DNA from 4 places in the Streptomyces africanus genome. Region 1 is predicted to be linked to each of the others. Evidence: riboswitches for the same ligand, from Rfam matches in the RefSeq annotation. Region 1 holds a riboswitch; each other region holds the start of a gene.
The links. A riboswitch is a leader RNA that binds a small molecule or an ion and turns the genes downstream of it on or off. The one in region 1 is predicted to bind cobalamin.
Positions count from the first base shown of each region.

Region 1 (7,709 bases):
TCGAGCCGGGGTGCGTCGGGCAGTTGCTTGCGGGTGGCGTACCAGGCGTATCCGCCGAGCAGGACGTAGCCGAGGACGATGGCCACACCGAGCCGCCACAGGGTGTCCCACGTCGACCAGTAGATGATGAGGTCGGCCACGACGAACGACAGCGGGGAGACGACGTTCCCGCCGGGCAGCCGGTAGGGCCGTGCCCGGTGCGGCAGCCGGTCGGCGAAGACGCCGTACGCCAGCGGGGCGCCCGCGTACATCAGCACGCTCGCCGAGGTGATGAAGCCGACCAGCTGCTGCCAGCTCGGGAACGGCAGGAAGCAGACCACGCCGGTCACGAAGGAGACGATCAGGCCGAACCACGGCACGCCGCGCGCGTCGGTGCGCGTGAAGATCTTCGGCGCGTAGCCGTTGCGGGCCAGGCCGTAGGAGACGCGGGAGGTGGCGGTGGTGTAGATCAGGCCGGTGCCGCCGGGGGAGACGACCGCGTCCAGGTACAGGACCACGCTCAGCCAGCCGAGCCCCAGCAGGGTGGCCAGCCCCGCCCAGGGGCCGCTGATACCGGGGTAGTCGAGCTTGGCCCAGCCGTGCGCGAACGAGGCCAGCGGCAGGGCCGCGATGAAGACGATCTGGAGCAGGACGTAGATCCCGGCCCCGATGGCGACCGAGCCGAGCGTCGCGCGGGGCAGGTCACGGGCCGGGTCGCGGCTCTCACCCGCCAGCTGGATCGCCTGCTCGAAGCCCAGCAGGGCGAAGATGATGCCGCTGGAACTCACGGCGCTCAGCACGCCGTGGGCGCCGAACGGGGCGAAGCCGTGCTCGGTGAAGTTGCCCGGGTGGAAGTTGCCGGCCGCGATGATGAAGATCGCGGCCAGCGGCACGGCCACCTTCCACCAGGTGGCGGCGCTGTTGGTGTGCGCCAGGAGCCGCACACCGAGGAAGTTGACCACGACGAACACGGCCATGAGGAGGACGGCGACGACGAACCCGCTGGTCGTCAGCGTCCCGTCCTTGGCGTGCTGGAAACCCTGCGCCCAGTGCCAGTGCCCGGCGTAGCCGATCATGGCCTCGACCTCGATCGGTGCCACGGTCGCCGCCTGGAGCCAGGAGAACCAGCCGAAGGACATGCCGGCCAGTCCGCCGAACGCGTAGTGCGGATAACGTGCCGTGCCGCCCGCGACCGGGAACATGCCGCCGAGTTCCGCGTGCACCAGGGCCAGCAGCACGATCCCGACCGCGCCGATCAGCCACGACAGAATCGCCGCGGGCCCGGCCGCCACGACCGCCTTCTCGGCGCCGTACAGCCACCCGGAGCCGATGATGGAACCGACCGACGCCCACATGAGCCCGATCAGTCCGACGTCCCGGCGCAGTCCGCCCGGACCCCCCTTTACCCCCGCTGCTGCCTGGTCGACGCTCACCATGAATGAAGGGGCCTCTCATAAAAGAACTCGTGAGTTCTGCGAGCAAGAGGCCTCAGATTAGGAATCGGTCATCCGGCGGCAGAAGGCGAGTTGTGCAGCCTTGACCCGGCCCGGGCATTTCCTGGAAAGCGCTTCAGGAATTCTGTACGCCGTGATGAGGAAGTCGTGGGATCTCGATCGCCGGGCAGCGGTCCATCACCATCTCCAGGCCCGCGGCGCGGGTCCGGTCGTACGCCGCCTCGTCGATGACGCCGAGCTGGAACCACACGGCCTGCGCTCCCTTCGCGACCGCCTCGTCCGCGACGGCTCCGGCGAGATCGCTGTTCACGAACACGTCCACGACGTCCACGTCGAAGGGGATGTCCGCCAGGCTCGCGTACCCCTGCTCGCCGTGCACCGTCTCCGCCTTGGGATGCACGGGCACGACGCGCTTGCCGAAGCGCTGGAGCACGGCGGCGACGCCGTACGCCGCGCGCTGCCGGTTCGACGACAGGCCCACCACGGCCCAGGTGTCGCCGAGCTCGGTGAGGATCCTGCGGACCGTTGCCTCGTCGCCGTACACCGGCGGCCTCCTCGTACGTCGCGTAAGTGCTGCTGGGGACTCCCCTGGATGCAACGGCGCAGGGCGGGCGGTGATTCCCCCGAGCTCGCCGTGATAGCTTGCCGAGGCCAGTCGAACCCATGTACGTGGGTCAGGGAATCCGGTGCGAATCCGGAACTGACGCGCAGCGGTGAGGGGGACGGGCGGGGCCTCGGCCACTGGACGGCGCGTGTGACGTCCGGGAAGGCGCTCCGCACCGGACGAACCCGAGTCCGAAGACCTGCTGGCGGCCCCCGCGGCCGTTCGCGGCGGGGGAGCACCGTACGACCGGGCTCCGCGATCGAGCCCTCGACGACTGAGGACTGGTTTCCGTGCCCCTCGCCCGACCCGCCCGTGCCGCCGTCCTGCTCGCGGTCGGCTCCCTGCTCCTGGCCGGCTGCGGCGACTCGAAGGCCACCACGACGAAAGCCGCCGTCACGCTCGGCAACTGCGGCCACGAGGTGCGCGTCGAGGCCCCGCCGCAGCACGCCGTCTCCCTCAACCAGGGCACCACCGAGATCCTGCTCTCGCTCGGCCTCGCCGATCGCCTCGCGGGCACCGCCACCTGGACCGACCCCGTGATGAAGGGGCTGGCGAAGGCCAACGCGAAGGTGCCGCGCATCGCCGACAACAACCCGTCCTTCGAACGGGTCCTGGACGCCGACCCCGACTTCGTCGCCGCCTCCTTCGTCTCCACCCTCGGCAAGGGCGGCGTCGCCACCCGCGAGCAGTTCGAGAAGCTCGGCCTCCCCACGTACGTCTCCCCGTCGGACTGCGCCGGCAAGGACAACTCCGGCGACGGCGACGGCGACGGCGCGCGCGCCAAGGCGCTGGGCATCGACACCGTCTACGGCGAAGTACACGACCTGGCCACCGTGTTCGGGGTGAAGGAGCGGGGCGACAAGCTCGTGGCCTCCCTCCAGCGGCGCATGGCGAAGGCCACGCAGGGCATCCACGCCTCGGACGTCACCCTCCTGTACTGGTTCGCCAACTCCGAGTCGCCCTACATGGCGGGCTGTTGCGGGGCGCCCGGCATCATCACCCGGGCCCTCGGCGCGAAGAACGTCTTCGACGACACGCACGAGGAGTGGCCGCAGACCAACTGGGAGACGGTCGCCGAACGTGACCCCGATGTCCTCGTCATCGGCGACCTGACCCGCACGTCGCAGACCGCCGAGTCGGCCGCGCGGAAGATCGCCTTCCTGGAGTCCAACCCCGTGACCCGGAACATGGACGCGGTGAGGCACAAGCGGTACGTGCTGCTCAGCGGGCAGGCCATGAACCCGACCATCCGCACGGTCGAGGGCGTGGAACAGGTCGCCGCCCAACTGCGCGAGTTCGGGCTCGTGAAGTGACCGTCCGCGGGCCCGCGCTCGGTGTCGCGGGCGCCTTGCTGCTGGTGGTCTCCCTGGCCCTGGCGATCACCGTCGGCCCGGCCGACATCCGGGTCGCGGACGTCTGGTCCGTCGTCGCGGCCCATCTCGGTCTCGGCAGTGCCGACCTGACGCCGATCCGCGACGGGATCGTCTGGCAGCTGCGGCTGCCGCGCACCCTGCTCGCGGCCGTGTGCGGGGCCGGACTGGCCGTCTGCGGGGCGGTGATGCAGTCGCTGCTGCGCAACCCGCTCGCCGACCCGTTCGTGCTCGGGGTGTCCTCCGGCGCCTCCACCGGCGCGGTCGTGGTCGTCGTCCTGGGCGTGGGCGGCGGTGCCGTCTCGGTGTCCGCGGGCGCGTTCCTCGGCGCCCTGGTGTCCTTCGCGCTGGTGCTGCTGCTCAGCCACACCCTCGGCGGCACCACCGACCGGGTCGTCCTCGCGGGCGTCGCCGCCATGCAGCTCTTCTCCGCGCTCACCTCCTTCGTCGTGATGACCGCCGCCGACGCCGAGACGACCCGGGGCGTGCTGTTCTGGCTCCTCGGCTCGCTCGGCGGCGCGGGCTGGACCGATGTGTGGCTGTGCCTGGCCGTCCTGGCCGTGACGCTGGTGGTGTGCCTGTGGTACGCCCGTACCCTCGACGCCTTCGCCTTCGGGCAGGACGCGGCGGCCGCGCTCGGGGTGTCCGTGGCCCGCACCCGCCTGGTGCTGCTGTGCGTCACGGCCCTGCTCACGGCCGCGCTGGTCAGTTCGGCCGGGGCGATCGGCTTCGTCGGGCTGGTCCTGCCGCACGCCGCGCGGGCCCTGGCCGGCCCCGGGCACGTCCGGCTGCTGCCGGTCACGGCCCTCGCCGGAGCGGTGTTCCTGGTGTGGGTCGACACCCTCGCCCGTACGGTGCTGGATCCCCAGGAGGTGCCGGTGGGCGTCGTGACGTCACTGATCGGGGTTCCGGCGTTCGTGGTCGTGCTGTACCGGACGCGGAGGGTGCGGTGAGCGGGGCGGCGGGAGCAGCGGTGTCCGGCGCCGGGTTGCGGGCCGACCGGGTCGGTCGCCGTGCCGACGGGCGTCTCATCCTCGACGGGGTCGTCCTCGCGCCCGAGACCGGCTCCACCGTCGGTGTCCTCGGCCCCAACGGCTCCGGCAAGTCCACCCTGCTGCGGCTGCTGGCCGGGTTGCTCACCCCGACCGCCGGAGTCGTCACCCTCGACGGCACCCCGCTGGGCGACCTGCCCCGCCGCACCGTCGCCCGCCGGCTCGCCGTGGTCGAGCAGCAGGCCGACACACAGGTCGAGTTGACGGTGGTGGACGTCGTACGGCTGGGCCGCGTGCCGCACCGGCGCGCCTGGACGCCGACATCGCAAGACGACGAACGGGCCGTGCGCGACGCCCTGCAGCGCACCGGCCTCGCCGAACGCGCCGACCAGCCCTGGCACACCCTCTCGGGCGGCGAACGCCAGCGGGTGCAGATCGCCCGCGCGCTCGCCCAGGAACCCCGCGAACTCCTCCTGGACGAGCCCACCAACCACCTCGACATCCACCACCAGCTCGACCTGCTCTCCCTGGTCACGGGCCTGCCGGTCACCACCGTCGTCGCCCTGCACGACCTCAACCTCGCGGCGATGTACTGCGACGAGGTCGTCGTCCTGAGCGCGGGGCGGGTCGTGGCGGGCGGCGCCCCGGGCGATGTCCTGACGGAGGAACTCATCGCCGAGGTGTACGGCGTACGGGCCGCCGTCAGCCGTGACGGCCCCGAGCAGCGGCCGCATGTGCGGTTCCTCGGGACGCTGGGCTGAGCGGGCGGGGGCGATGCACGCCACGGTGGCCCTGGGGCGTGTCCGCAAAGTCCCGCCTGCCCCGCGACGCCCTGCACGCCCTCTCGCCGCACCGGGCCCCCAGAGCACGCACCGGACGCCGCTGGGCCCGCCCTCCGGGCGGACGACGGGACTTTACGGACACGCCCCAGGCGTGGTTCCCGCCCCGGTGCCCTGGTCCGTCCGGCACGCCATTGGTGGGGTGTTCCCGCCACGGTGGCCGGAAAAAGCCGCACAAGCCTGCGTGCGCCCGCCCACCCGGCCTACGCTCGCCTCGTGCTGCGCATCATCGACGCCCGGACCGGCGAGCCGGTCGACGCCGCTCCGGCCCGCCGGGGCCTGACCCGTGTCGAAGTACACGCGCCCGGCTCCGACCTGACCAACCTGCGGGTGCTGCTCGTGGCGGATCTGCTCGTGCGGGCGCTGGAGCTCGGCGGCACACCGGTGTGGGCCCTGCTGACCGGCGGGCGCCGCCAGGCCGAGCTGCGCGCGGACGCCACGGCCCTCGGCATCCGCCCCTTCGAGGACAGCCCCGACGTCAGCGCCGGACTCGGCGAGGCCCAGGTCGTTCATGTCGCCGCCGAGGGCGGGGAGACGCCTGACGGGGTCCGGATCGCTGTCGCGCCTGTCGAGACGACCGGACCGGCCACGTCGGTCGGCGCGTCGGCGGAATCGCGCCTGCCGGTCGGCGAATCGGCGAAGCCAGGCCCGCCCAGCGGCCGGCCGGCCGAACCGGACCCGTCGGCCGGTGAGTCGGCGATGCCGAACCCGCCGAGTGGCCGGTCGGCCGGGCCGGACCCGTCGGCCGGTGAGTCGGCGATGCCGAACCCGCCGAGTGGCCGGTCGGCCGAGCCGGGCCTGCCGGCCGGTGAGTCGGCGACGTCGGACCCGTCGCGCGGCCAGTCGGTGGGATCCGGCCCGCTGGGCGGTGTCGACCCCGCCGTCCTGCGCCTCGCCCTGTTCACGCGGCACCACAAGGCCCCCGTCCGGCTGGAGGCGGACGTCCTCAGGGAGGCCGAGGCCACGCTCGCCCGGTGGCGCGGTGCCGTTGCCCGTTGGGCCCGGCGGCCCTCCCGGCCCGTGCCCGACGACGTGCGCGGGCGGCTGCGCGACGCCTGGGACGAGGATCTGGACGTGCCCCGGGTGCTGGACGTGCTGCGGGGCGTGGAGAACGAGCCGGATCTGCCGGACGGCGCCCGGTTCGAGACGTACGCCTACGCCGACCGGCTCCTCGGCCTCGAACTCACCCGCGATCTGGGAGCCCCGGCATGAGGGAGCGCGCCGGAGCGGGCCCGCCGCGCCGCCTGGTCGTGCTGCGGCACGCCAAGTCCGCCTGGCCCCTCGATGTCACCGACCACGAGCGCCCGCTCGCCCCGCGTGGCCGCCGCGACGCACCCGCCGCCGGTCAGGCCTTGGCCGAAGCGGACTGCCTGCCCGACCTCGCGCTGTGCTCCACCGCCGTACGCGCCCGCCGGACCTGGGAACTGGCCGCCGCCGAGTGGGGCACGCCCCCGCCGGTCCGGTTCGACCGGCGCCTGTACGCCGCGAGCCCCGCCGGTCTGCTGGCCGTCGTGCACGAGGTGTCCGCCGAGGTGGAGACACTGCTGCTGATCGGGCACAACCCGGGCCTGGAGGAACTCGTCCTGGCACTCGCCGGTGACGGCCCCGACGACACGCTGGAGCGGGTCCGCACCAAGTTCCCGACGTCGGCCGTCGCCGTACTGTCCTGGTACGGCACGACCTGGCGGGCCCTCATCCCCGGCGCCGCGCTGCTCACCTCCCTGACCGTGCCGCGGGGCGAGAAGAAGTAGCCCCGGGCCGGTCCGGCTCGTCCCCGGGCTCGCGCATAGGGTGGCCGGATGCAGGACGAATACCGCACGGTCGCCCGCGCCGGCGTGCACGAGACCGAGGTCAACCGCTCCCGCTTCCTGTGCTCCCTCGCCCCGGCGGCCACCGAGCAGGAGGCGCAGGACTTCATCGCCGCGATCCGCAAGGAGCACGCCGACGCCTCCCACAACTGCTGGGCCTACGTCATCGGCGCCGACGCGTCCGTCCAGAAGGCGAGCGACGACGGGGAACCCGGCGGCACCGCCGGCGTCCCCATGCTCCAGATGCTGCTGCGCCGCGACATGCGGTACGTCGTCGCCGTCGTCACGCGCTACTTCGGCGGGGTCAAGCTCGGCGCGGGCGGACTCATCCGGGCGTACGGCGGAGCGGTCGGCGAGGCCCTGGACACCCTCGGCACGCGCACCCGCCGCCGGTTCCGGCTGGCCACGGTCACCGTCGACCACCAGCGCGCCGGCAAGCTGGAGAACGACCTGCGGACCACCGGGCGCGAGGTGCGGGACGTCCGCTACGGGGAGGCGGTCACCATCGAGATCGCCCTCCCTGACGCCGATGTGGAGGCCTTCCGGGGGTGGCTCGCCGACGCGACCGCCGGAACGGCCGGCTTCGAACCGGGCGGGGAGGCGTACGGCGACGCCTGACGCGCGGTCAAGCTCTCGTGAGGCGCCCGGGGGCCGGCCCGGCGG
Region 1 is NZ_JAUSYP010000001.1:1,229,888-1,237,596, reverse strand. Features, by position in the region: gene QF034_RS05845 (APC family permease) at 1-1,415, opposite strand, end outside; gene QF034_RS05840 (CoA-binding protein) at 1,549-1,977, opposite strand; cobalamin riboswitch at 2,069-2,258, shown strand; gene QF034_RS05835 (ABC transporter substrate-binding protein) at 2,328-3,350, shown strand; gene QF034_RS05830 (FecCD family ABC transporter permease) at 3,347-4,360, shown strand; gene QF034_RS05825 (ABC transporter ATP-binding protein) at 4,381-5,160, shown strand; gene QF034_RS05820 (ICP22 family protein) at 5,455-6,450, shown strand; gene QF034_RS05815 (SixA phosphatase family protein) at 6,447-6,989, shown strand; gene QF034_RS05810 (YigZ family protein) at 7,038-7,664, shown strand.

Region 2 (7,709 bases), 640 kb from region 1:
CGCTGGACGCGCGGGGCCCGGCGCATCCGCCGAACCCGCGCTGGCTGGCGGAGCGGTTCCCCTCGGGCGAGACGGCACAGCTCCGGCGGGTGTACGTGCGCCCCGAGCACCGGCGGCGGGGCCTGGCCCGGCGGCTGGTGGAGGGTCTGCTGGACTTCGCGCGGGCCGACGGTGGGTACCGGTCCGTGTATCTGCACACGTATCCGCACTCGCCCGGTGCGATGGGCCTGTGGCGGACGCTGGGCAAGGTGGTGTGCGACGAGCGGGAGGACGTGCCCGGCGGGGGCAGCGGCGTGGTGCACTTCGAGATCCCCTTCGCCTGAGTGACCCGGGGACGACGGTGAACACCTCGATCTCACCCCTGAGCAGGGGCCTGGCCGCCCTGCGCGTTCTGGTGCGCGGCGGCGTCCCGACGCTGCTGTGGCGGGTCGTGCTCACGGCCGGCCTGGTGGGCGCGATCGGCCTGCTGCCGTGGCTGTCGCGCACCGACCCGGCGCTGACCGTGCTGAAGTCCCGCTCGGCGGACCGCGACCCGACCCCCGAGACGCTGCGCGCCATCCGCGACGAACTCGGGCTCGACGACGGCCCCTTGGCGCTGCTCGGCCGCTGGCTGGGCGGGCTGGCGCACGGGGACGCGGGCACGTCGTGGGTGTCCGGTGCCCAGGTGCTGCCCTCCGTCCTGCCGGCGCTCGGCGCGTCGTTGCTGCTGATGTCCGGCGCCCTCGTCGTCGCCGCCGTCACGGCGACGGCCGTGTGCGCCCGTACCCTCCGGCTCGGCTCGCGGGGCCGGCTCGGCGCGCGCGGTGCCGGCGGCACGGCGACCGCTGTACTGGCGGCGCTGCCCGAGTTCCTCGTCGCCGCGGTGCTCGCCTCGGTGATCGGCGTGCAGCTGGGCTGGCTGCCGGCCCTCGGCTGGTACGGGCCGCGGTGGATGGTGCTGCCCTCGCTGGCCCTCGGCCTGCCGGTCGGCGCGGTCCTCGGGCGGATGCTGGACGACCTGCTGCCCGGCGCGTTCGCCGAACCCTGGGCGCTGGCCGCCGCGGCCCGCGGTGTTCCGCCGAAGTCCGTGGCACGGCAGGCGGTGCGCCGCTGTGTGCCCGGACTGCTGCCCAACCTGGGCCTGTTCGTGGTCGGCCTGACCGGCGGGTCCGTCGCCGTCGAGCAGATCTTCGACATCCCCGGCCTGGGCCGGCTCACCCTGCACGCCGCGCTCGCCCAGGACCTGCCCGTCCTGCAGACCGGCACGCTCACCCTCGTCCTGCTCGCGGCCACCGCCGGCGCCCTCGCCCGGCTGGCGGCCCGGCTGCTGACCGGGCCCGCGCTGCGCGACGGCGCCCTGCACTCCCTGCACCGGCGGGCCCCGCCTCCGCCCCGCGCCCTGCCCCTGCTGTACGGGGCGCTGCTCGCCACGGTCATCGGCCTCGGCCTGCCGCGTGACGCGCTCGCCCTGGACACCCTCGCCCGGCTGCAAGGCCCCTCCCCGGCCCACCCGTTCGGGACGGACGCGCTGGGCCGGGACGTCCTCGCCCGGGTCGCCCACGGCGCGCTGAACACCCTCGGCACGGCGCTCGCGGTGAGTGCCGCGGCCCTTCTCGCCGGGCTGCTGCTGGGGCTGCTGCCGCGGCTGTCCGGGCCGCTGGTCGACACCGTCAGTGCCGTACCGCCCGTCCTGGCCGGGCTCCTCGTCGCCGGCGTCACGGGCAGCGGCCCCTGGGCGCCCGCCCTCGCCGTCGGTGTCGTGGCCTGGTCCCCGCTGGCCGCCCACACGTCCTCCCTGCTGCGTCAGGAGCGTGCGACCACGCACCTGGCCGCCACCCGTGCGCTGGGTGCCGGGCGGGGACACCTGCTCCGGCACGAACTGCTGCCCGCCGTCCTGCCGCCGGTGGCCCGGCACGCCCTGCTCCGGCTGCCCGGCGTCGCGCTGAGCCTCGCCGCGCTCGGCTTCCTCGGCCTGGGCGCACAGCCGCCGTCCCCCGAGTGGGGTCTGCTGCTCGCCGAGAACCAGCCGTACGCCGAGCGCGCCCCGTGGGCCGTCCTCTTCCCGGCCGCCGTACTGGTCCTGCTGGGTGCGCTCGCGGTGACGGCCGCCGACGGCGTCCGCCCGCCCCGGCGGCGCGGGCGGACCGACAGCGCGGCGGGGCCGCCCGGCGACCGGGTCGTGCCCGCCCCGCGGCAGCGGCCGGACCACGGCGACGCCCTTCTGACCCCCGTATCCCTCTCAGCGAGAGAAGAACGATGACAGGCCCCATATCCCGCGTCCTGGCCCGCCGGGCCGCCCCTGCGTCCGGCGAGGAGACACCCGACGGCGCGACGCCCAGGGCTCCGCGCGAGAGCACCTGGCGGCTCTGGCGGGACCTGTCCCCGCTGCTGCGGCTGCTGATCGTGACCCAACTAGCCTTCAACGTAGGCTTCTACGCCGTGCTGCCGTTCCTCGCCGAGCACCTCGGCACCGCGATCGGCATGGCGGGCTGGCTGGTCGGCTTCGTGCTCGGGCTGCGCACCTTCAGCCAGCAGGGCCTGTTCGTGGTCGGTGGCTCGCTCGTCGACCGCTACGGCGTGCGCCCGGTCGTGCTGGCGGGCTGCGTGCTGCGGATCGCCGGGTTCGCGTGGCTCGGGTACGCGGAGGCGAGCTGGACCGTGATCGGGGCGGTCCTGGTGATCGGCTTCGCCGCCGCGCTGTTCTCCCCCGCCGTGGAGTCCGAGGTGGCCCGCCAGGCGGTGGTCTGGGAGGAGGAAGGACACGGCTCACGCACCCGTCTCCTGGCCCTGTTCAGCGTGGCGGGCCAGGCCGGGGCCTTCGTCGGACCGCTGCTCGGCGCGCTGCTGCTCGCCGTCGACTTCCGCACCGCGTGCCTCGCGGGCGCCGCGGTGTTCGTGCTCGTCCTGGCCGGACACGTGTGGCTGATGCCGCAGCACATCCCCGGCCGGGTCCGGACCCGGGAGAAGGGCGGGGCGCGCATGCTGCTGCGCAACCGCCGCTTCCTGGCGCTGTGCTGCGCGTACGGCACGTACCTGCTCGCCTACAACCAGCTGTATCTGGCCCTGCCCGACGAGGTGCAGCGCGCGGCGGGCTCCCAGGCGCCGCTGTCCTGGCTGTTCGCCCTGTCCTCGGTGCTGGTGGTGTTCGCCCAACTGCCGGTGACCCGCTGGGCGGGCGACCGGCTCGACCTGCGCCGCTCCATGACCGCCGGGCTGCTGCTGATCGCGTCCGGTTTCGCGGTGGTGGCCGCGGCGCGCCCCGCCGGCTGGACGGGTACCGCCGGGCTGCTGCCGGCCGCGGGGTTCGTCGTGCTGCTCACCGTCGGACAGATGCTGGTCGTGCCCGCCGCCCGCGCCTGGGTGCCCGATCTCGCCGAGGAGGGCCGGATCGGCCTCTACATGGGTGCGCTGTCGTCCGTCTCTGGCCTGATCGTCCTCGCCGGCAGCGCGGCCACCGGCTCCCTGCTCGAAGCGGGCCTCCCGCCCGCCGTGCCCTGGCTCCTCCTCGCGGCCGTCCCCGCCCTGGCGGTGACACTGCTGCCGCGCCGGAAGGAGCGGGCGCAGGGGGCGGGCTTGGCGGCCTGACGACAGGCACAGGCACAGGCACAAGGGACGGGCGCGGGAGGCCTGACGGCAGGCGGAGATACAGGGCCGGGCGCGCAGAGGCCGACCGCAGACGCAGGCGAAGGCGCAGGCGGCGAACGCGCGGCAGCCGACCACAGGCAGCGAGAGGCGGGTGCCCGGCAGCCCGACCACACGCGCAGACGCAGGAGGTCGGCTCGCGGCGGCCCGACCGCGGCATACGGAGACGCACCGGCCCGGCGCGCGGCTGCCCGGCAGCCCGACCATACGCGCAGACGCAGGAGGCCGGCTCGCGGCAGCCCCGACCGCGGCATACGGAGACGCACGGGCCCGACGCGCGGCTGCCCGGCGAACAGGCCGAGACGTAGAGAAGGGAGAGAAGAGAGGGAAGGCACAGCGGCGGCCCGATCCGGCGGCCGGCGAGGCGCCGGGGACAGCCTGGGCAACCACGTGCGTCGCGCCATCACCCCGGCGGGGCACCGCTCCGCTCCCCGGTTTCCTGGACCGTACCGTCCACGGCACCGCACCGGGGAACGGTGGTCACGCAGCGCCAGTATCCTGGGTCGGCTGCGGCACCCCCCACCAATCCCCGCTCCGACGCGGGGAGTTACGGCCCGCGGCGAGGACCTTCCCACGAGCATAGGACGAGGACGAGTGCTGCTAGCGGGCCGCTACCGGCTGGACGTTGAGATCGGGCGCGGCGGAATGGGAGAGGTCTGGCGTGCGTACGACGAGACGCTCGCCAGAGCGGTGGCCGTCAAGCTGCTGCTGCCTCAGGACACCGACGCGACGGCGACCTCCCGGTTCCGCCTGGAGGCCCGGACGGCCGGGCGTCTCAACCACCCCAACGTGGTCGGGGTCCTGGACTTCGGCGAGTACGACAACCGCCTGTACCTGGTGATGGAGCTGGTCGAGGGCGACAGCCTCGCCCGGGTGCTGTCCGTCTCCGGCGCGCTCCCCGCCGAGCGGGTGGCCCGGCTCGCCGCGCAGGCCGCCGCCGGACTCGCCGCCGCGCACGAGCAGGGCATCGTGCACCGCGACGTCAAACCCGCCAACCTCCTGCTGGACGCGGGCGGCACGCTGAAGATCGGCGACTTCGGCATCGCGCGTTTCCTCGACGACCCGGGCGCCGCGCTCACCGCGACCGGCCAGATCGTCGGCACCGGCCTCTACCTCGCGCCCGAACGGGCCCTGGGCCGGCCCGCGGGTCCCGCCTCCGACACGTACTCCCTGGGGTGCGTGCTCTACCAGCTCCTCAGCGGCCGCCCGCCGTTCCAGGCCGACACCGCCGTCGCACTCCTGCACCAGCATCTCGACAACGCCCCCGTACCGCCCCGGGAACTCGGTGTCGCCGGTCTGCCGCCGGCCTTCGAGAGCTACCTCCTCGCCCTGCTCGCCAAGCAGCCCGAGGACCGGCCCACGGCGCAGCAGGCCGCCGAGTGGTTCGCCGGCGGCGCGTGGCGGGGGCTGCCCGAGCCGCTGCCGGAGGCGGCGTCGCCGGTGCCGCCCGCCGGGCCGGGGCCGTACACGGCAGCCGACACCGGCACCGGCACCGGCACTGGCAGCCCGGCCACGTACGCGCTGCCCACCGGGTCCCGCACCGCTTCGGGCGGGCGTTCCCGTCGCGCCGCGCCCCGTGGCGGTCTCGGCCACCACCGCAGGACGGCCGCGGCGGTGGCCGCGGCGGCCGTCTTCCTCGCCGCGATGCTCGCCGGCATGCAGTGGTTCTCGCCCGACGACACCGCGACGGAGGGCACGGAACCCGACGTGTCCCCGTCCGCGAGCAGCCCGGCAGCCCCCTCGCCCGGCGACTCGGCCGACTCCGCCGACCCCCTGGCCTCCGCCCCGGCGGCCGCCACGACGCCGACGGCCGGCACAGTGGCCGATGTCACTCCCTCCACCACGGCACCCGCTTCCCCGGCCCCCGCCGAAGCGACGACCGGCGCCACGAGCCCGGCGCAGGAGACGAGCAACAGCTCGCCGGAGAAGGCTGACAAGCCCCAGCAGGAACAGCCTCCACAGTCCGGGGACAGTGGGGAGGACGAGGGCGACGACGGGGACGACTGAGCCCTCCTGCGCCGGTGTGCGAGCGGTCGCCCCTTCACGCGCCCCCTCGCGCGCCCCCTCGGCTGGCTTGTCATGGCCCTTATCCCGGCATTACTGTCACCACGCCTTGGTGAACGGGAAATCCGGTGTGATGCCGGTGCGGCCCTCGCCACTGTGATCGGGAAGTCCGGCTCCGGCCCTCACGGGCGGCCACTGGGTCCTAGGGCCCTGGCGTCGCATTCCCGTCTGCCGCGCGACGTCTGGCACGCACGCTCGCCGCGTTGCCGAATCGCCCACGTGGCTCCGCCACGGGGGCGCTCCGGCGCCTTGCGATCGCATGCGCCAGACGCCGCGCGGCCCGCCCTTCGGGCGGACGACGGGAATGTGACGCCAGGGCCCACGGCCCCGGGAAGGCGGAGTACGGGCGGTGGGACCCGTGAGCCAGGAGACCGGCCAAGGCGCGTCAACCATCCACGAGGTGCTGGAGAGGGTCTGCTGAGCCATGCACATTGCCGAGGGTTTCCTGCCGCCGGCGCACGCGGCCGCCTGGGGCGTCGCGTCCGCGCCGTTCGTCCTCCACGGGGTCCGGTCGCTCACCCGTGAAGTGCGCGAGCACCCCGAGAGCACCCTGCTCCTCGGTGCCTCCGGTGCCTTCACGTTCGTCCTGTCCGCTCTGAAACTGCCGTCCGTCACCGGCAGTTGTTCCCACCCCACCGGCACGGGCCTGGGCGCCATCCTGTTCCGGCCGCCCGTCATGGCGGTGCTGGGCACCATCACCCTGCTCTTCCAGGCGCTGCTGCTCGCGCACGGCGGTCTGACCACGCTCGGCGCCAACGTCTTCTCCATGGCGATCGTCGGCCCCTGGGCGGGCTACGCGGTGTACCGCCTGCTGCGCCGCTACGACGTGCCGCTGATGGTCGCCGTGTTCTCCGCCGCGTTCGTCGCCGACCTGTCCACCTACTGCGTCACCAGCGTGCAGCTGGCGCTCGCGTTCCCCGACCCGGGCAGCGGGTTCCTGGGCGCGCTCGGCAAGTTCGGCTCCATCTTCGCCGTCACCCAGATCCCGCTCGCGGTGAGCGAGGGACTGCTGACGGTCCTCGTGATGCGGCTGCTGGTGCAGTCCAGCAAGGGCGAACTGACCCGGCTGGGTGTGCTCGTGGCCGGGAAGCAGTCCCGGAGCGAGACCGAGGAGGTGGCCCGATGAGCAGGAACACGAAGATCAACCTTCTGCTGCTGCTCGCCGTGGCCGCGCTCGCCGTGCTGCCGCTCGCGCTCGGCCTCGGCGACCACAAGAAGGAGCCGTTCACCGGCTCCGACGGCGAAGCGGAGACGGCGATCACCGAGATCGAGCCGGACTACAAGCCCTGGTTCTCCCCCCTGTACGAACCGCCGTCCGGTGAGATCGAGTCGGCGCTGTTCTCCCTCCAGGCGGCCCTGGGCTCCGGTGTCCTCGCCTACTACTTCGGCCTGCGCCGGGGCAGGCGGCAGGGTGAGCGGCGGGCGCGGGAGCGGGGGCCGGACTCCGGGAACGCGGCGGACGGTACCGCCGAGAAGTCCCCGGCCGAAGGGGCCTGAGCCGCGTGCTGCCGATCGACGCGGCGGCGCACAGCAGTCGCTGGCGCCGCCGCCATCCCGTGGACAAGGCCGTCCTCGGCCTGGGTCTGACCCTGCTGGCGATCTCGCTGCCGCCCTGGCCGGGCGCGGCTCTGGTGCTGCTGACCGCCCTGGTGGTGCTGCTGGGTCCGGCGGGCGTGCCCGGGCGCCGGCTGTGGCGGGCCTACCGGGTGCCGCTGGGTTTCTGCGTGACCGGCGCGCTGACGCTGCTCGTGCAGGTGGGCGGGCCGGGCGGCTTCGTCTCCCTCACCGGTGACGGGCCGGTCCGGGCCGGGGAGTTGCTGCTGCGCACCTCGGCGGCCTCCCTGGGTGTGCTGCTGTTCGCGTTCACCACGCCCATGTCCGACCTGCTGCCGCGGCTGGTCCGGGCCGGGGTGCCCGCGCCGGTCGTCGACGTGGCGCTCGTGACGTACCGGATGAGCTTCCTGCTGCTGGACTCCGTGCGCCGGGTCCGTGACGCCCAGGCCGCCCGGCTCGGGCACACCACG
Region 2 is NZ_JAUSYP010000001.1:585,666-593,374, forward strand. Features, by position in the region: gene QF034_RS03005 (GNAT family N-acetyltransferase) at 1-323, shown strand, start outside; gene QF034_RS03010 (ABC transporter permease subunit) at 395-2,239, shown strand; gene QF034_RS03015 (MDR family MFS transporter) at 2,236-3,564, shown strand; gene QF034_RS03020 (serine/threonine-protein kinase) at 4,216-5,628, shown strand; cobalamin riboswitch at 5,719-6,079, shown strand; gene QF034_RS03025 (energy-coupling factor ABC transporter permease) at 6,110-6,811, shown strand; gene QF034_RS03030 (energy-coupling factor ABC transporter substrate-binding protein) at 6,808-7,182, shown strand; gene cbiQ (cobalt ECF transporter T component CbiQ) at 7,188-7,709, shown strand, end outside.
Region 2: it holds a riboswitch for cobalamin, as region 1 does, so the genes downstream of both, QF034_RS03025 (energy-coupling factor ABC transporter permease) here and QF034_RS05835 (ABC transporter substrate-binding protein) in region 1, are expected to answer to the same signal.

Region 3 (7,709 bases), 650 kb from region 1:
CCGTAGCTGCTCCTGGACCTGCGCCAGCTGCTCGCCCGACAGCAGGCTCGGGGACAGCCCCGGGACCGATGTGGCGGTCAGCCACAGACGGCACATCCATTCCAGCTGGGCCGTGCGGTCGTAGGCCTGGTCGAGGGACGCGCCGTGGGTGACGGTGCCGTGGTTCTGGAGGAGACAGCCGGAGCGGTCGGCGAGGGCGTGGAGCATGTTCTCGGCCAACTCGTCGGTGCCGTACGTGGCATACGGGGCGACCCGGACGGGTCCGCCGAGCGCGGCGGCCATGTAGTGGATCAGCGGCAGCTCGCTCACGAGCGTCGAGACGGCCGTCGCGTGCACGGCGTGGGTGTGGACGACGGCACGGGCGCCGGTCGTGCGGTAGACCGCGAGGTGCATGGGCAGCTCGCTGGTGGGGACGAGCGCGCCGAGGACCTGCCGGCCGTCGAGGCCGACTCCCGTCACGTCGTCCGGCTGCAGCCGGTCGTAGGGGACGCCCGACGGCGTGACCAGGACCGTGTCCCCGACGCGCACCGAGACGTTCCCCGACGTGCCGACGACGAGCCCGTCGGAGACGGTCCGGCGGGCCGTCGTGACGAGCTCCTCCCAGGCGCGCGCCTCCTCGGGACGCACGCCCCTCCGCCGCGACTCCCCCGCATCCTGTCCGCCGTCCCGGACGTCCCCGGCGCCTCGTCCGTCGCCTCGCTGCTCAGCCATGCGGCGATCCTGCCAGGCAGGTCCTCAACGCGCCGCCGGGCGGGTCCACTTCAGGCCGGAAGTCGCGCCTACGGAAATTCGCATACCAGGACAGATACCCTTGACGCGTATACGAACCTGGTCCCGCCCCCAGGACGGAACGGCAACCCTCGATTGCAGACACCCCGGCGCCCCCCTCAGTTCATCTTCCGTTCACTCGGGTTACCTACGTTCGACTGGCCAACGACCTCGAACGATTGCCTGGGTAAATGGAAAGCTTCTCGCTGATCCTCGCGATTGTGGTGGTAACCGCACTCGCGTTCGATTTCACGAACGGTTTCCACGACACCGCGAACGCGATGGCCACGACCATTTCCACGGGCGCCATGCGGCCCAAGGTCGCCGTCGCCATGTCGGCCGTCCTCAACCTGGTCGGCGCCTTCCTGTCCGTGGAAGTCGCCAACACGATCTCCAAAGGCCTCGTCGACGAGGCCGGCATCCGTCCCGAGGTCATCTTCGCCGCCCTGGTCGGCGCGATCCTCTGGAACCTGGTGACCTGGCTGGTCGGCCTGCCGTCCAGTTCCTCGCACGCCCTGATGGGCGGCCTGATCGGCGCCACGATCGCCTCGGCGGGCGTCGGCGCGGTGCACGGTGACGTCCTGGTCACCAAGGTGCTGATCCCGGCAATCGCCGCCCCGCTGGTCGCGGGCGTCGCGGCACTGCTCGCCACCCGGCTGACGTACTCCCTCGGCAAGAAGGCCGACGGCAAGGCCTCCGAGAAGGGCTACCGGGCCGGCCAGATCGCCTCCGCGGGCCTGGTCTCCCTGGCCCACGGCACCAACGACGCCCAGAAGACGATGGGTGTCATCACCCTCGCCCTGGTGGCCGGCGGCGCCGTCGCCCCCGACTCCGACCCGCCCACCTGGGTCATCCTCTCGGCGGGTCTCGCCATCGCGCTCGGCACGTACCTCGGCGGCTGGCGCATCATCCGCACCATGGGCAAGGGCCTGACCGACCTCCGGCCGCAGCAGGGCTTCGCCGCCCAGACCAGCGCCGCCACGGTCATCCTGGCCTCCTCGCACATCGGCTTCTCCCTCTCCACCACCCACTCCGTGTCCGGCTCGGTGATGGGCGCGGGACTCGGCCGCAAGGGCGGCGTCGTCCGCTGGTCGACGGCGACGCGGATGTTCGTCGCGTGGGGCCTGACGCTGCCGGCGGCGGCCCTGGTGGGCGCGCTCGCCGAGTACGTCACCGGCTTCGGCAGCTGGGGCACCGCGGTCGTGGCCGTCTTCCTCGTCGCCTCCAGCGCGGCGATCTGGAAGCTCTCGCGGCGTGAGGTCGTCGACCACACCAACGTCAACGACGCCGACGAGGCGGAGCCGGCCGGTGTGGTGACCACGGCGATGGCCGCGGTGACACCGCCGCCGGCGGGTGGCACGGCCACGGACGAGCCGAGCGCCACGATCCCGGCGCCGGCCCCGGTCGAACGCCGGCCCTCCACCACGACCACCCCGGTCTGATCCCGCCCACTCGGTTACAAGGAGAACCTCTGCCATGAAAATCGACTGGGCGGCCCTCGGCTCCGTCTTCGGCGTCAGCCTCGTGGTCACCGTGGCCCTCGTGGGCCTGTTCACCCTCGGCATCACCGGCCTGTCCCGCCGCGAGCGGGCGGCCGCCGAGGGCGGGACCGCGGGACTCGCGGTGACGGGCGCCTACGCGTGCTTCGCGGCGTGTGCGGCGGCTGTGGGATACGGGATCTATCTGATCGTGGCCTGATCACGGTCACTTCTGCCGGGCGGTACGGGACTTCGGTCCTGTGCCGCCCGGTTGTCGTGTGGCGGGGGCGCCAAGTCGGCGTCGGGGCGCCGGTGTGGGCTTCTGCACACTCTCCCCACGCAGGTCAACGGCAAGTTGACGGCTGATCCCGGCCGTGGTGGACTGCCGGGGCCAGTACGGCGGCAGGAGAGGAAGCCGGTGGAAGTCCGGCGCGGTCCCGCCACTGTCACCGGGGTAGCAATCCCCGGGAGCCAGGAACTCTCACCGCCGGTCTAGTCGAACCAGGGCGTGGACACCCTGAGTGAGGACATATCGCCATGCGCGGCTGCCGATCGAGGTTCAGTACCCCACCCCTGCCCGCCCCCGCGGCCGGCTGAGCCCATGGGTGCCGGTCGCGTCTTCGCGTACGGCGCCGCCGCCGGTCTGATCGGTGACCTGCTGCTCGGCGATCCCCGCCGAGGACATCCGGTCGCCGTGTTCGGGCGGGCCGCGGGGGCCGTGGAACGGGTGTTGTGGCGGGACCACCGCGGGTGGGGCGCGCTGCACACCGCGGTGTGCGCCGGAGGCGCCGTCGCGCTCGGGGGCGTCGCCTCGCGTGCCGTGAGGGACTCCGCCGTCGCGTCCGTCGCGCTGACGGCTGCCGCCACCTGGGCCGTGGTCGGGGGGACTTCGCTCGCGCGGGAGGCGCAGGCCATCGGGGGTGCCCTGGAGGCGGGGGACGTCGAAGGGGCCCGGGCGCGGCTGCCGCATCTGTGCGGGCGGGATCCGCAGACGCTCGACGCCGACGGGATCGCCCGGGCCGTGGTCGAGTCCGTCGCCGAGAACACCTCCGACGCGGTCGTGGGCACGCTCGTGTGGGGGGCCATCGGCGGTGTGCCGGGGCTCCTCGGGTTCCGGGCCGTCAACACCCTCGACGCCATGGTCGGGCACAAGTCGGCCCGCTACCGGCGCTACGGGTGGGCCTCCGCACGGCTGGACGATCTCGCGGGCTGGCCGGGGGCCCGGCTGACCGCCGTGCTCGCGGCCCTGGCGGGAGACGATCCACGGGGAGCGGTGCACGCCTGGCGTGCCGATGCCGACCGGCATCCGAGCCCCAACGCCGGGCCCGTGGAGGCCTCGTTCGCGGGGGCGCTCGGGGTGCGGCTGGGCGGGACCCTGTCGTACGGCGGGCGCGTCGAGCACCGGCCCGTGCTCAACGGCGCCGGGCGCCCCGTCGCCACCCGGGACATCGAACGGGCCGTACGGCTGTCCAGGCGGGTCGGCTGGCTCGCGCTCGGCGTCTGTGTCGCCGCGCGCCGTATCGCGAAAGGGCGTACGTCATGACGGGCGGTGGGCTTCTCGTCGCCGGTACCACCTCCGACGCCGGCAAGAGCGTCGTGACCGCCGGGATCTGCCGGTGGCTGGTGCGGCAGGGCGTCAAGGTCGCGCCCTTCAAGGCGCAGAACATGTCCCTCAACTCCTTCGTGACGAAGGAAGGGGCCGAGATCGGGCGGGCGCAGGCCATGCAGGCGCAGGCCTGCCGCGTCGAGCCGACCGCGCTGATGAACCCGGTGCTGCTCAAGCCCGGCGGCGAGAGCAGCAGCCAGGTCGTGCTGCTGGGCAAACCGGTCGGGGAGCTCAGCGCACGCGGGTACCACGGCGGACGGCAGCAGCAACTGCTCGGGACCGTGCTGGACTGTCTGGAGCAGTTGCGGGGCACGTATGACGCGGTGATCTGTGAGGGGGCGGGCAGTCCCGCCGAGATCAATCTGCGGCGGACCGACATCGTCAACATGGGGATCGCCCGCAACGCCGGGCTCCCCGTGCTCGTCGTCGGCGACATCGACCGGGGCGGTGTCTTCGCCTCGTTCTTCGGAACCGTGGCGCTGCTGTCGCGCGAGGACCAGGAGTGCGTCGCCGGGTTCCTCGTCAACAAGTTCCGGGGGGACGTCTCCCTGCTGGAGCCGGGTCTCGACATGCTCCAGGGCCTCACCGGGCGGCGTACGTACGGCGTCCTGCCCTTCCGGCACGGGCTGGGGATCGACGAGGAGGACGGGCTGCGCGTCTCCCTGCGGGGGACGGTCCGTGAGTCCGTCGTCGCCCCGCCGGTCGGCGAGGACGTGCTGCGCGTCGCCGTGTGCGCCGTTCCGCTGATGTCCAACTTCACGGACGTCGACGCGCTGGCCGCCGAACCCGGTGTCGTCGTGCGGTTCGTGGACCGGCCGGAGGAACTCGCCGACGCCGACCTCGTCATCGTGCCCGGGACCCGCGGGACCGTCCGTGCGCTGGAGTGGCTGCGCGAGCGGGGGCTCGCCGAGGCCCTGGTCCGCAGGGCCGCCGAGCACCGGCCCGTCCTCGGGATCTGCGGCGGTTTCCAGATCCTCGGCGAGCACATCGAGGACGACGTGGAGAGCCGCCGGGGCCATGTCGAGGGGCTCGGGGTCCTGCCCGTGCGGGTGCGGTTCGCCCGCGAGAAGACCCTCACCCGGCCGGAGGGCGAGGCCCTCGGGGAGCGCGTCGAGGGGTACGAGATCCACCACGGGGTCGCCGACGTCCAGGGCGGCTCCGCCTTTTTGGACGGCTGCCGGGTCGGCCAGACCTGGGGCACGCACTGGCACGGCTCGCTGGAGTCGGACGGGTTCCGGCGGGCCTTCCTGCGCGAGGTGGCGGCCGCCGCGGGGCGCCGCTTCGTGCCCGCGCCCGGCACCTCGTTCGCCGCGCTGCGCGAGGAGCAGCTCGACCGGCTCGGCGACCTGATCGAACAGCACGCGGACACGGACGCGCTGTGGCGGCTCATCGAGTCGGGCGTGCCGCGAGGACTGCCCTTCATTCCACCGGGAGCACCCGCATGAGCACTGTGTTGTTGTTGTCGACCGCCGACACGGACCTGCTGGCGGCCCGGGCCGCCGCCGGCGCCTCGTACCGGATCGGCAACCCGACCCGCGTGGACGTCGGGGAGGAACTTCCGGCCCTCCTCGACGGCGCGGACATCGCCGTCGTACGGCTCCTCGGCGGCAAGCGGGCCTGGGAGGACGGGCTCGCCGCGCTGAAGGCCTCGGGCGTCCCGACCGTGCTGCTCGGCGGCGAGACGGTGCCCGACGCGGAGCTGATGGCCGAGTCGTCGGTGCCGGCCGGTGTCGTGGCGGAGGCGCTGAAGTACCTCGTGGAGGGCGGGCCGGCCAACCTCACCGAGCTGGCGCGGTTCCTGTCCGACACCGTGCTGCTCACGGGCGAGGGCTTCGCCGCGCCCCAGCGGATGCCGGAGTACGGCGTCCGCGGCGAGCGCGCGCGGGTCGAGGGCCGGCCGACCGTCGGCGTGCTCTTCTACCGGGCGCACGAGCTGAGCGGCAACACCGCCTTCGTGGACACCCTGTGCGATGCGATCGAGGCGCGGGGCGCCAACGCGCTTCCGGTGTACTGCGGTTCGCTGCGCGGGGCCGACGCGGGGCTGTACGAGATCCTCGGCCGGGCGGACGCCCTCGTCGCCACCGTCCTCGCCGCCGGCGGCACCCACGCCTCGCAGGCCTCGGCCGGCGGTGACGAGGAGTCCTGGGACATCGGCGCCCTCGCCGAGCTGAACATCCCCGTGCTGCAAGGGCTGTGCCTGACGTCCTCGCGGAGCGCCTGGGAGGCGTCCGACGCCGCCCTCTCCCCCATGGACGCCGCGATGCAGGTGGCGATCCCGGAGTTCGACGGTCGGCTGATCACCGTGCCGTTCTCGTTCAAGGAGCAGGGCGCGGACGACGTGCCCGTGTACGTCGCCGACCCGGAGCGGGCCGCGCGGGTCGCCGGGATCGCCGTACGGCACGCGCGGCTGAAGCACAAGGCGAACGCCGAGAAGAAGCTCGCGCTCGTCTTCACCGCGTACCCGACCAAGCACTCGCGGGTCGGCAACGCCGTCGGGCTGGACACCCCGGCCTCGGCCGTGCGGGTGCTGGACGCCCTCAAGGACGCCGGGTACGGCCTCACCGAGTACCCTGACCACGGCGACGAGCTGATCCACCGGCTCATCGAGGCCGGCGGGCACGACGTGGAGTGGCTGACGGAGGAGCAGCTGTCCGCCGCGCCCGCGCGGGTGCCGCTGGTGGACTACCGGGCCTGGTTCGACAAGCTCGACCCGGAGCTGAGGGACGCCATGACCGAGGCGTGGGGCGAGCCGCCGGGCAACCTCTACGTCGACGGGGACGACATCGTGCTGGCGTCCCTGCGGTTCGGGAACGTCGTGGTGATGATCCAGCCGCCGCGCGGCTTCGGCGAGAACCCCATCGCGATCTACCACGACCCGGACATGCCGCCCTCCCACCACTACCTGGCGGCCTACCGCTGGCTGGAGAACAGTTTCGGCGCCGACGCGATCGTGCACATGGGCAAGCACGGCACGCTGGAGTGGCTGCCCGGCAAGGGCCTCGGGCTCAGCGGCGGCTGCGCCCCGGACGCCGTGCTCGGGGAGCTGCCGCTGATCTACCCCTTCATCGTCAACGACCCCGGCGAGGGCACCCAGGCCAAGCGGCGCGGGCACGCCACGGTCGTCGACCACCTGGTGCCGCCGATGGCCCGCGCCGACACCTACGGCGACCTGGCCAAGCTGGAGCAGCTCCTGGACGAGTACGCGCTCGTCTCCGACCTGGACCCGGCGAAGGCCCCGGCCGTGCGCGCGCAGATCTGGACCCTCGTGAAGGCCGCCGAGCTCCATCACGACCTGCATGTCGACGAGCAGCCGGACGACGAGGCGTTCGACGAGTTCGTCATGCACATCGACGGCTATCTGTGCGAGATCAAGGACGTGCAGATCCGCGACGGCCTGCACATCCTGGGCGGCGGCCCGGTCGGCGAGCCGCGCGTCAACCTCGTGCTGGCGGTGCTGCGCGCCTCGCAGGTGTGGGGCGGCCAGGCCAATGCGCTGCCCGGGCTGAGGGCGGCGCTGGCGCAGCACTTCGGGCTGGTAGAGAAGGAGCTGCTGGCCGAGCCGGGCGCTCCGGTGAAGGTGCCGGCGGAGCTGACGGAGCTGGTGGCGGGCCCGGCGCGCACCGCCGCCGACGCGATCGACCTGCTGGAGCAGCTGTGCCGGCGGGTCGCGGAGGGCATGGAGGAGCGCGGCTGGGCGGTCGCCGAGGCCCCGGCGCTGGTCCGGGAGGTGCTCGGCGGGGAGGTCGCCGACGCCGTGGCGGTGCTGGAGTTCGCCTGCGCGGAGGTCGTGCCGCGGCTGGCCAGGACCACCGACGAGATCGGGCACATCCTGCGGGCCCTGGACGGCGGTTACGTCC
Region 3 is NZ_JAUSYP010000001.1:1,876,770-1,884,478, forward strand. Features, by position in the region: gene QF034_RS08815 (class II aldolase/adducin family protein) at 1-711, opposite strand, end outside; gene QF034_RS08820 (inorganic phosphate transporter) at 960-2,210, shown strand; gene QF034_RS08825 (hypothetical protein) at 2,245-2,466, shown strand; cobalamin riboswitch at 2,608-2,746, shown strand; gene QF034_RS08830 (cobalamin biosynthesis protein) at 2,848-3,789, shown strand; gene QF034_RS08835 (cobyric acid synthase) at 3,786-5,297, shown strand; gene cobN (cobaltochelatase subunit CobN) at 5,294-7,709, shown strand, end outside.
Region 3: it holds a riboswitch for cobalamin, as region 1 does, so the genes downstream of both, QF034_RS08830 (cobalamin biosynthesis protein) here and QF034_RS05835 (ABC transporter substrate-binding protein) in region 1, are expected to answer to the same signal.

Region 4 (7,709 bases), 4.6 Mb from region 1:
GCTGCGGGATCTCCCACGCCGTGCGGTAGAGGGCGCGTACGTCCTCGGGGATCCAGGCGAAGTCCTGCACCGAGCCGTTCGCCTCGCGCAGGGCCTCCCGGCTACGGGCGTCCCACACGCCGAGCCGCTTCAGCTCCTGAACCAGGTAGGAGTTGACCTGGAGGAACTCACCGGACAGCGTCTCGCGCTTGAACAGGTTGGACACCTGCGGCTCGACGCACTCGTACACGCCCGCGATGGAGGCGATCGTGGCCGTCGGCGCGATGGCCAGGAGCAGCGAGTTGCGCATGCCGGTCGCGGCGACGCGCTCGCGCAGGGCCGCCCAGCGCTCCGGCCAGGTCAGCTCCACGTCGTAGTGGTCGGGGTGGAGCACGCCCTTCGCCGTGCGGGTCTTCTCCCAGGCCGGCAACGGGCCGTTGCGCTCGGCGAGACCGGCCGAGGCCTCGTAGGCGGCGAGCATGATCCGCTCGGCGATGCGGGTGGAGAGCCGCTTGGCCTCCGGCGAGTCGAAGGGCAGGCGCAGCTTGAAGAAGACGTCCTGCAGGCCCATGACCCCGAGGCCGACCGGACGCCACCTGGCGTTGGAACGGCCCGCCTGCTCGGTCGGGTAGAAGTTGATGTCCACGACCCGGTCGAGGAACGTGACGGCCGTACGGACGGTCTCGTCCAGCCGCCCCCAGTCGATGTCCCCGCTGGTCTGGTCGACGAGGGCGCCGAGGTTGACCGACCCCAGGTTGCAGACCGCCGTCTCGCCGTCGCTGGTGACCTCCAGGATCTCCGTGCAGAGGTTGGAGGAGTGGACGACGTGGCCCGGCTCGGCCGTCTGGTTGGCGGTGCGGTTGGCGGCGTCCTTGAAGGTCATCCAGCCGTTGCCGGTCTGCGCGAGGGTGCGCATCATGCGGCCGTACAGCTCGCGGGCGGGCAGAGTCTTCTTCGCCAGGCCCTTCGCCTCGGCCGCCCGGTACGCGGCGTCGAACTCCTCGCCCCACAGGTCGACCAGCTCGGGCACGTCCGACGGGGAGAACAGCGACCACGGCGCGTCGGCGTTCACGCGCCGCATGAACTCGTCGGGCACCCAGTGCGCGAGGTTCAGGTTGTGCGTACGGCGGGCGTCCTCGCCGGTGTTGTCGCGCAGCTCCAGGAACTCCTCGATGTCGGAGTGCCAGGTCTCCAGGTAGACCGCGGCGGCGCCCTTGCGGCGGCCGCCCTGGTTCACGGCGGCGACCGAGGCGTCGAGGGTCTTCAGGAACGGGACGATGCCGTTGGAGTGGCCGTTGGTGCCGCGGATCAGCGAACCGCGCGCACGGATGCGGGAGTACGCGATGCCGATGCCGCCGGCGTGCTTCGACAGCCGCGCCACCTGGTGGTAGCGGTCGTAGATGGAGTCCAGCTCGTCCTTGGGGGAGTCGAGGAGGTAGCAGGACGACATCTGGGGGTGGCGCGTGCCGGAGTTGAACAGGGTGGGGGAGGAGGGGAGGTAGTCGAGACGGCTCATCAGCCCGTAGAGCGCGGCGACTTCGTCGACGGAGCGGCGGGTGTCGTCCTCGGCGAGACCGGCGGCGACGCGCAGCATGAAGTGCTGGGGCGTCTCGATCACCTTGCGGGTGATCGGGTGCCGGAGCAGGTAGCGGCTGTGCAGCGTGCGCAGGCCGAAGTAGCCGAAGCGGTCGTCGGCGGCCGTGTCGATCAGGGCGTCGAGACGGGCGGCGTGGAGGCGTACGAACTCGGCGGTCCGGTCGGCGATGAGGCCCTCCCGGTGCCCGACCGCCACGGACTCGGTGAAGCAGGTGACGCCCTGCGAGGCGGCCTCGGCGCGGATCCCGATCGTCAGCAGGCGCGCGGCCAGCCGGGAGTAGGCGGGATCCTCGGAGATGAGGCCGGCGGCCGCCTCCGTCGCCAGCTCGCGCAACTCCGACTCGTCGGCCCGCGCGGACCGGCCGCGCAGCGCGGCGGCGGCGACCCGGCCGGGGTCGGCGTCGGGCAGGTCGGCGGTCAGCTCGGTCAGGGTCCGCAGCAGCGCGGCACCGGGACCGTCGTGCTCTTTTTCGGCGGCTGAGACCGGATCGGCTGGCGCGATGGTCACGTGGGGCTCTCCCTCGCTCGGCACGGGGGCCTCACACAGGGCAGGGGGCAGCACGCGAGCGCACGCGGCGTCGCGTCCACCGGCCCACTCCGCGAGGCCCGGACGTCAGGGCGCACCGGCCGGGCGGCCGGGCGCGCTGTCGGCAGGTCCTCGGACTGAATCCTGTGCGCGAACACGCACAAGTACACCGTTGCGGGACAGTTCCGGATTCGCACCGGATTCCCCTGCGGCGACAGCGAGCATGAGCATACATCTTGTGCCGGGCGGCGAAAGCACCCCTAGATGTAGTGTCGCGACGGTTTCACAGCGTCAACTCGTAGGTGAGGAGAGTGATGTCGGGAAGCTCCGGAATCGGGTTCCAGTCGCGCTCCGGGACACGGACGAAGCCGAGACGTTCGTAGATGCGGTGGGCGGAGTGCATGGTGCGCTGCGTCGACAGGACGACGCGGACACAGCCGTCCGTCGCACGGGCGCGGTCGACGCAGGCGCGGACCAGGGCCTCCCCGGCGCCGCGGCCGCGGGCCTCGTGGGCGACGGCGAGCATCCGTATCTCGGCCTCCCCAGGGCGGGCGATGTCGGCCATGGGGCCGCCGGAGGGCACCAAGGTGACACCACCGAGGAGGTGTTCGCCTTGGGTGGCCACCAGGACGTCCGCGGCGGCGGCCCGCCTGGCCACGTCCCTGAGTTCGCCGAGGTACCAGTCGCTCTCCCCGAAGTCGAGGAGGCCGTCCGTCAGGTAGGCCTGGGCGGTGATCTCGCCGAGGGCGTCGTATTCGGCGGGCTTCAACCGCCGGATGAGGATGTCCATGGTCCGAGTGTGCGGGACGGGTATGACAACGGGCCGCCGGTTTCTCACCGACGGCCCGTTGTCACCTGCGACTCAGTGCGAGGTGCCCGCCGTCGCCGGCGGAAGCTCCACCTGGACGCCGGGGTCGCCCGCGTCCGCCGTGTAGTCCTCCGGCTTGGTCTCGTCGATGCCGTCGGGGGCCTTCAGGGCCTTCAGGACGAAGGTCAGGACGACGGTGACGACGACGTTCAGGACGAACGCCGTGAGGCCGATGTAGCCGATCTCGCCGATGCCCGGGATCTCCTTGGAGGAGCCGCCGAAGTGCTTCTGGGTCGGCGAGGCGACGCCGTACGCGGCGACCGTGCCGTAGACCATGCCGACCGCCCAGCCCGCGAGCAGCGCCCAGCGGTGGAACCAGCGGGTGAACAGGCCGCCGACCAGGGCCGGGAAGGTCTGGAGGATCCAGATGCCGCCCAGGAGCTGGAAGTTGATGGCGACCGTCTTGTCCATGGTGAGGACGAAGGCCAGCGCGCCCACCTTCACCAGCAGCGAGACCAGCTTGGAGACCTTGGTCTCCTGCGCGGGCGTCGCGTCGGGCTTGATGAAGTCCTTGTAGATGTTGCGGGTGAAGAGGTTCGCGGCCGCGATGGACATGATGGCCGCCGGGACCAGGGCGCCGATGCCGATCGCCGCGAAGGCCACGCCCGCGAACCAGTCCGGGAACATGGTCTCGAACAGCTGCGGGATCGCCAGCTGCCCGTTCTGCACCTTGATCCCGGCCGCGATCGCCATGAAACCGAGCAGCGCGAGCAGGCCCAGCATCAGCGAGTACAGCGGCAGGATCGTGGTGTTGCGGCGGATCACGTCACGGCTCTTCGAGGACAGCGTCGCCGTGATCGAGTGCGGGTACATGAAGAGTGCCAGCGCGGAGCCCAGCGCCAGCGTGGCGTACGTCCACTGCCCCGCCTCCGGCGGCGCGAGCGCACCGCGCGGCGCGCCCGTCGCCGGGTTGGTCTGGCTGAACGCGTCGCCCGCCTTGGCGAAGATGTCGTCGAAGCCGCCCAGCTTGATCGGGATGTAGATGATCGCCACCGCGATGACGATGTAGATCAGGGTGTCCTTCACGAAGGCGATCAGCGCGGGCGCCCGCAGACCCGACGAGTACGTGTACGCCGCCAGCACGCCGAAGGCGATCAGCAGGGGCAGGTCCTTGATGAACCAGTTGGTGTTCTCGCCGCCGCCGATGCCCATGACGTCCAGCACGGCCTGGATGCCGACCAGTTGGAGCGCGATGTACGGCATCGTGGCCAGGATGCCGGTCACGGCCACCGCCAGCGACAGGCCCTTGGAGCCGAACCGGCCGCGCACGAAGTCGGACGTCGTCACGTACCCGTGCTTGTGCGAGACCGACCACAGGCGGGGGAGGAACGTGAAGATGAGCGGGTAGACGAGGATCGTGTAGGGCACCGCGAAGAAGCCGGCCGCGCCCGCCGCGTAGATCGCCGCCGGCACGGCGACGAAGGTGTACGCCGTGTACAGGTCGCCGCCGAGCAGGAACCAGGTGATCCAGGTGCCGAACGAGCGGCCGCCCAGGCCCCATTCGTCCAGGCTGTGCTCGTTCTCGGCCTTGCGCCAGCGCGCGGCCAGGAAGCCCATGACCGTGACGGCCAGGAAGAAGAAGATGAAGACGGCGAGTGCGACGCCGTTCACGCCGTCGTTCACTCCGACGCACCGCCCTTCGCGGCAGAGCGGGCGCGCTGGTCACGCTGCCACAGCTTGTAGGCGATCATCGTCAGCGCGGTGGAGATCAGTACCCACGCCATCTGGTACCAGTAGAAGAACGGGATGCCGATGAAGGCCGGGTCGGTCTTGGCGTACGAGCCGACCCACAGCATGGCCACGAAGGGCGCTATGAGGCAGAGGCCGATGACGACGCGCATCGGCGTCACCATCGCCCCTCTGCCGGCTTCCGGTGCTTGCGACATCAGGCGGCTCCGTCCCCTCAGTGATCACCTGTGTAATGCGCAGGCAATCTAGGTCAGGGTGCGGCGGGAACGGAACCCCTCGTCCGCAATGCGGTACCCAAAAGAAACCGAGCTCAGCAGCCGTCGCACCGTCCCGCGCGGGAACTACTCCTGGGGCCGCTTCAGACGCGCCACGAACTTGTACCGGTCCCCCCGGTACACCGACCGCACCCACTCCACCGGCTGTCCGTCGCGGTCCAGCGAGTGACGGGAGAGCATCAGCATCGGCAGGCCGACGTCCGTGCCGAGCAGGCCGGCCTCGCGCGGGGTGGCCAGTGAGGTCTCGATGGTCTCCTCGGCCTCGGCGAGATGGACGTCGTAGACCTCGGCGAGCGCGGTGTAGAGCGAGGTGTACTTCACCAGGGACCGGCGCAGGGCCGGGAAGCGCTTCGCGCTCAGGTGGGTCGTCTCGATGGCCATGGGCTCGCCGTTGGCCATGCGCAGCCGCTCGATGCGCAGCACCCGTCCGCCGGTCGTGATGTCGAGCAGCCCGGCGAGGCGGTCGTCGGCGGTGATGTAGCCGATGTCCAGGAGCTGCGAGGTGGGTTCGAGGCCCTGGGCGCGCATGTCCTCGGTGTACGAGGTCAGTTGCAGCGCCTGCGAGACCTTCGGCTTGGCGACGAACGTGCCCTTGCCCTGGATGCGCTCCAGCCGGCCCTCGACGACCAGCTCCTGGAGCGCCTGGCGCACGGTCGTGCGCGAGGTGTCGAACTCGGCCGCCAGGGTGCGTTCGGGCGGGACCGGCGTGCCGGGCGCCTGGGTCTCGGTCATGTCGAGCAGGTGCTTCTTCAGGCGGTAGTACTTGGGCACGCGTGCGGTGCGGACGGGCGCCCCGCTGTCGTTCTCCGCACTGCTGATGTCGGTGCTCATGCTCCGCCTTCCCGGCTCCTGGGCCGACACGATCTCACTTGTATACCGTCGGCGCCGCTTTTGGTCTAGTCCACGACTCCAAGTGGTCTACCTGGAGTATGCCGCGCCTGGCCGGTGTTTTCGCCGGGTTCTTACTTAAAGGTTCCTGCATATGTAGGTCGCATAACGGCTGGTCAGAGCTTATTCCGGACCCTTGACAGGCCTCCTGGTCTGGTCCAAGCTCCCCGTACTGGTCTACACCATTGGTCCAGGGTCCTGGCCCCACGAACGCGGGGAGCAGGGGGGTCGGTGGCATCCCTGAGGAGGGTGGCGTGAAGCGCAAGCTGATATCCGCGATCGGTATCGCGGGCATGGTGGTCTCCATCGCGGCGTGCGGGGGCGAGGGCGGCAGCGGGGGCTCGGACAAGGGCGCGGACGCCAAGGAGCTGACCGTCTGGCTCACCGTCGACGCGCAGAACAACTGGCCGCAGCTGGTGAAGGCCGCCGACGCCGCGGTACAGAAGAAGCACCCCGGCCTGAAGATCAACCACGAGTACTACGGCTGGCCCGACAAGAACGCCAAGCTCGACGCCGTCCTCGCCACCGACAAGGCCCCCGACGTGGTCGAGATGGGCAACACCGAGATGCTCGGCTACATGGTCAAGGGCGCCTTCGCTCCCCTCGACGCGGGCGAGTTCGACAGCTCGGACGCCTGGCTGGACGGCCTGAAGGCCTCGGTGACCTACGAGGGCAAGACCTACGGCGTGCCGTACTACGCCGGCGGCCGCGTCGCCAACTGGCGTAAGGACGTGGCGGCCTCGGTCGGCGTGAAGACGCCCCCGAAGACGTACAAGGAGTTGACCGCCGCCCTGGACAAGATCCAGAAGAAGCAGGGTGGCAAGTTCAGCGCCTGGTACCAGCCGACCCGCGACTGGTACGCGGCCATGTCCTTCGTCTACGACGCCGGCGGCGCCATCGCCACCGAGTCCGGCGGCCAGTGGCGGGCCTCCCTCTCCTCGCCCGAGTCCCTCAAGGGCCTCAAGGAGTTCAAGAACGTCGTCGACTCCTACATGCACGGCGACAAGACCAAGGACGAGTCGGACCGCTACATCGTCTACGGCCAGGGCAAGTCCGCCATGATCTTCGCCGCCGCCTGGGAGGGCGCGACCGCCGAGGATCCGAAGAACGACAAGACCGGCAAGCTCAAGGGCAACCTCGAGAACTTCGTGATGCCCGGCCCGTCCGGCAAGAACATGCCCGTCTTCCTGGGCGGCTCCGACCTCGCCGTGCCGGTGAAGTCCGACGCGCAGGCCCTGGCCGCCGAGTGGATCAACGCGTTCACCGGTTCCTCCGGCCAGAAGGGCCTGATGGCCAAGGGCAATCTGCCCAACAACAAGACCGACCTCGCGACGCTGAAGAACGACCCGAAGACGGCGGTCCCGGCGACCGCGGCCGAGTCCAACTGGTTCGTCCCGATGGCCCCCGGCTGGGGCCAGGTCGAGAAGGCGCAGATCCTCCAGACCATGCTCCAGAGCATCGGCACCGGCAAGAAGTCGGTCGAGGCCGCCGCCAAGGATGCGGACGCCGCGATCGACAAGGTCATCAACACGAAGTGACCTACGGGCGGGGCTCCTGGTCGGGGAGCCCCGCCGTCGTCAAGACCTGAGGGACCGCCGAGGAGCGCGCGATGAGTGCCGCAGACACCACCACCCCTGCCAAGGTGCCGCCACCGCGGCAGGCACCGCCACCTCCCGCCGCTGAGCGGCCACGGGCGAACCGGCCGTCGGGCGGGACCGCGGTCCCCTGGCTGCTGCTCGCGCCCTGCCTGCTGATCCTCGCCCTGGTCATGGGCTATCCGCTGGCCCGCCTGGTCACCCTGTCCTTCCAGAAGTTCGGGCAGTCCCAGCTGTGGGGCTTCCAGCCGGCCGAGTCGGTCGGGTTCGACAACTTCGCCAAGGTGCTGGGC
Region 4 is NZ_JAUSYP010000001.1:5,861,845-5,869,553, forward strand. Features, by position in the region: gene QF034_RS27330 (ribonucleoside-diphosphate reductase subunit alpha) at 1-2,083, opposite strand, end outside; cobalamin riboswitch at 2,208-2,332, opposite strand; gene QF034_RS27335 (GNAT family N-acetyltransferase) at 2,385-2,891, opposite strand; gene mctP (monocarboxylate uptake permease MctP) at 2,964-4,592, opposite strand; gene QF034_RS27345 (DUF3311 domain-containing protein) at 4,589-4,855, opposite strand; gene QF034_RS27350 (GntR family transcriptional regulator) at 5,000-5,764, opposite strand; gene QF034_RS27355 (extracellular solute-binding protein) at 6,076-7,359, shown strand; gene QF034_RS27360 (carbohydrate ABC transporter permease) at 7,431-7,709, shown strand, end outside.
Region 4: it holds a riboswitch for cobalamin, as region 1 does, so the genes downstream of both, QF034_RS27330 (ribonucleoside-diphosphate reductase subunit alpha) here and QF034_RS05835 (ABC transporter substrate-binding protein) in region 1, are expected to answer to the same signal.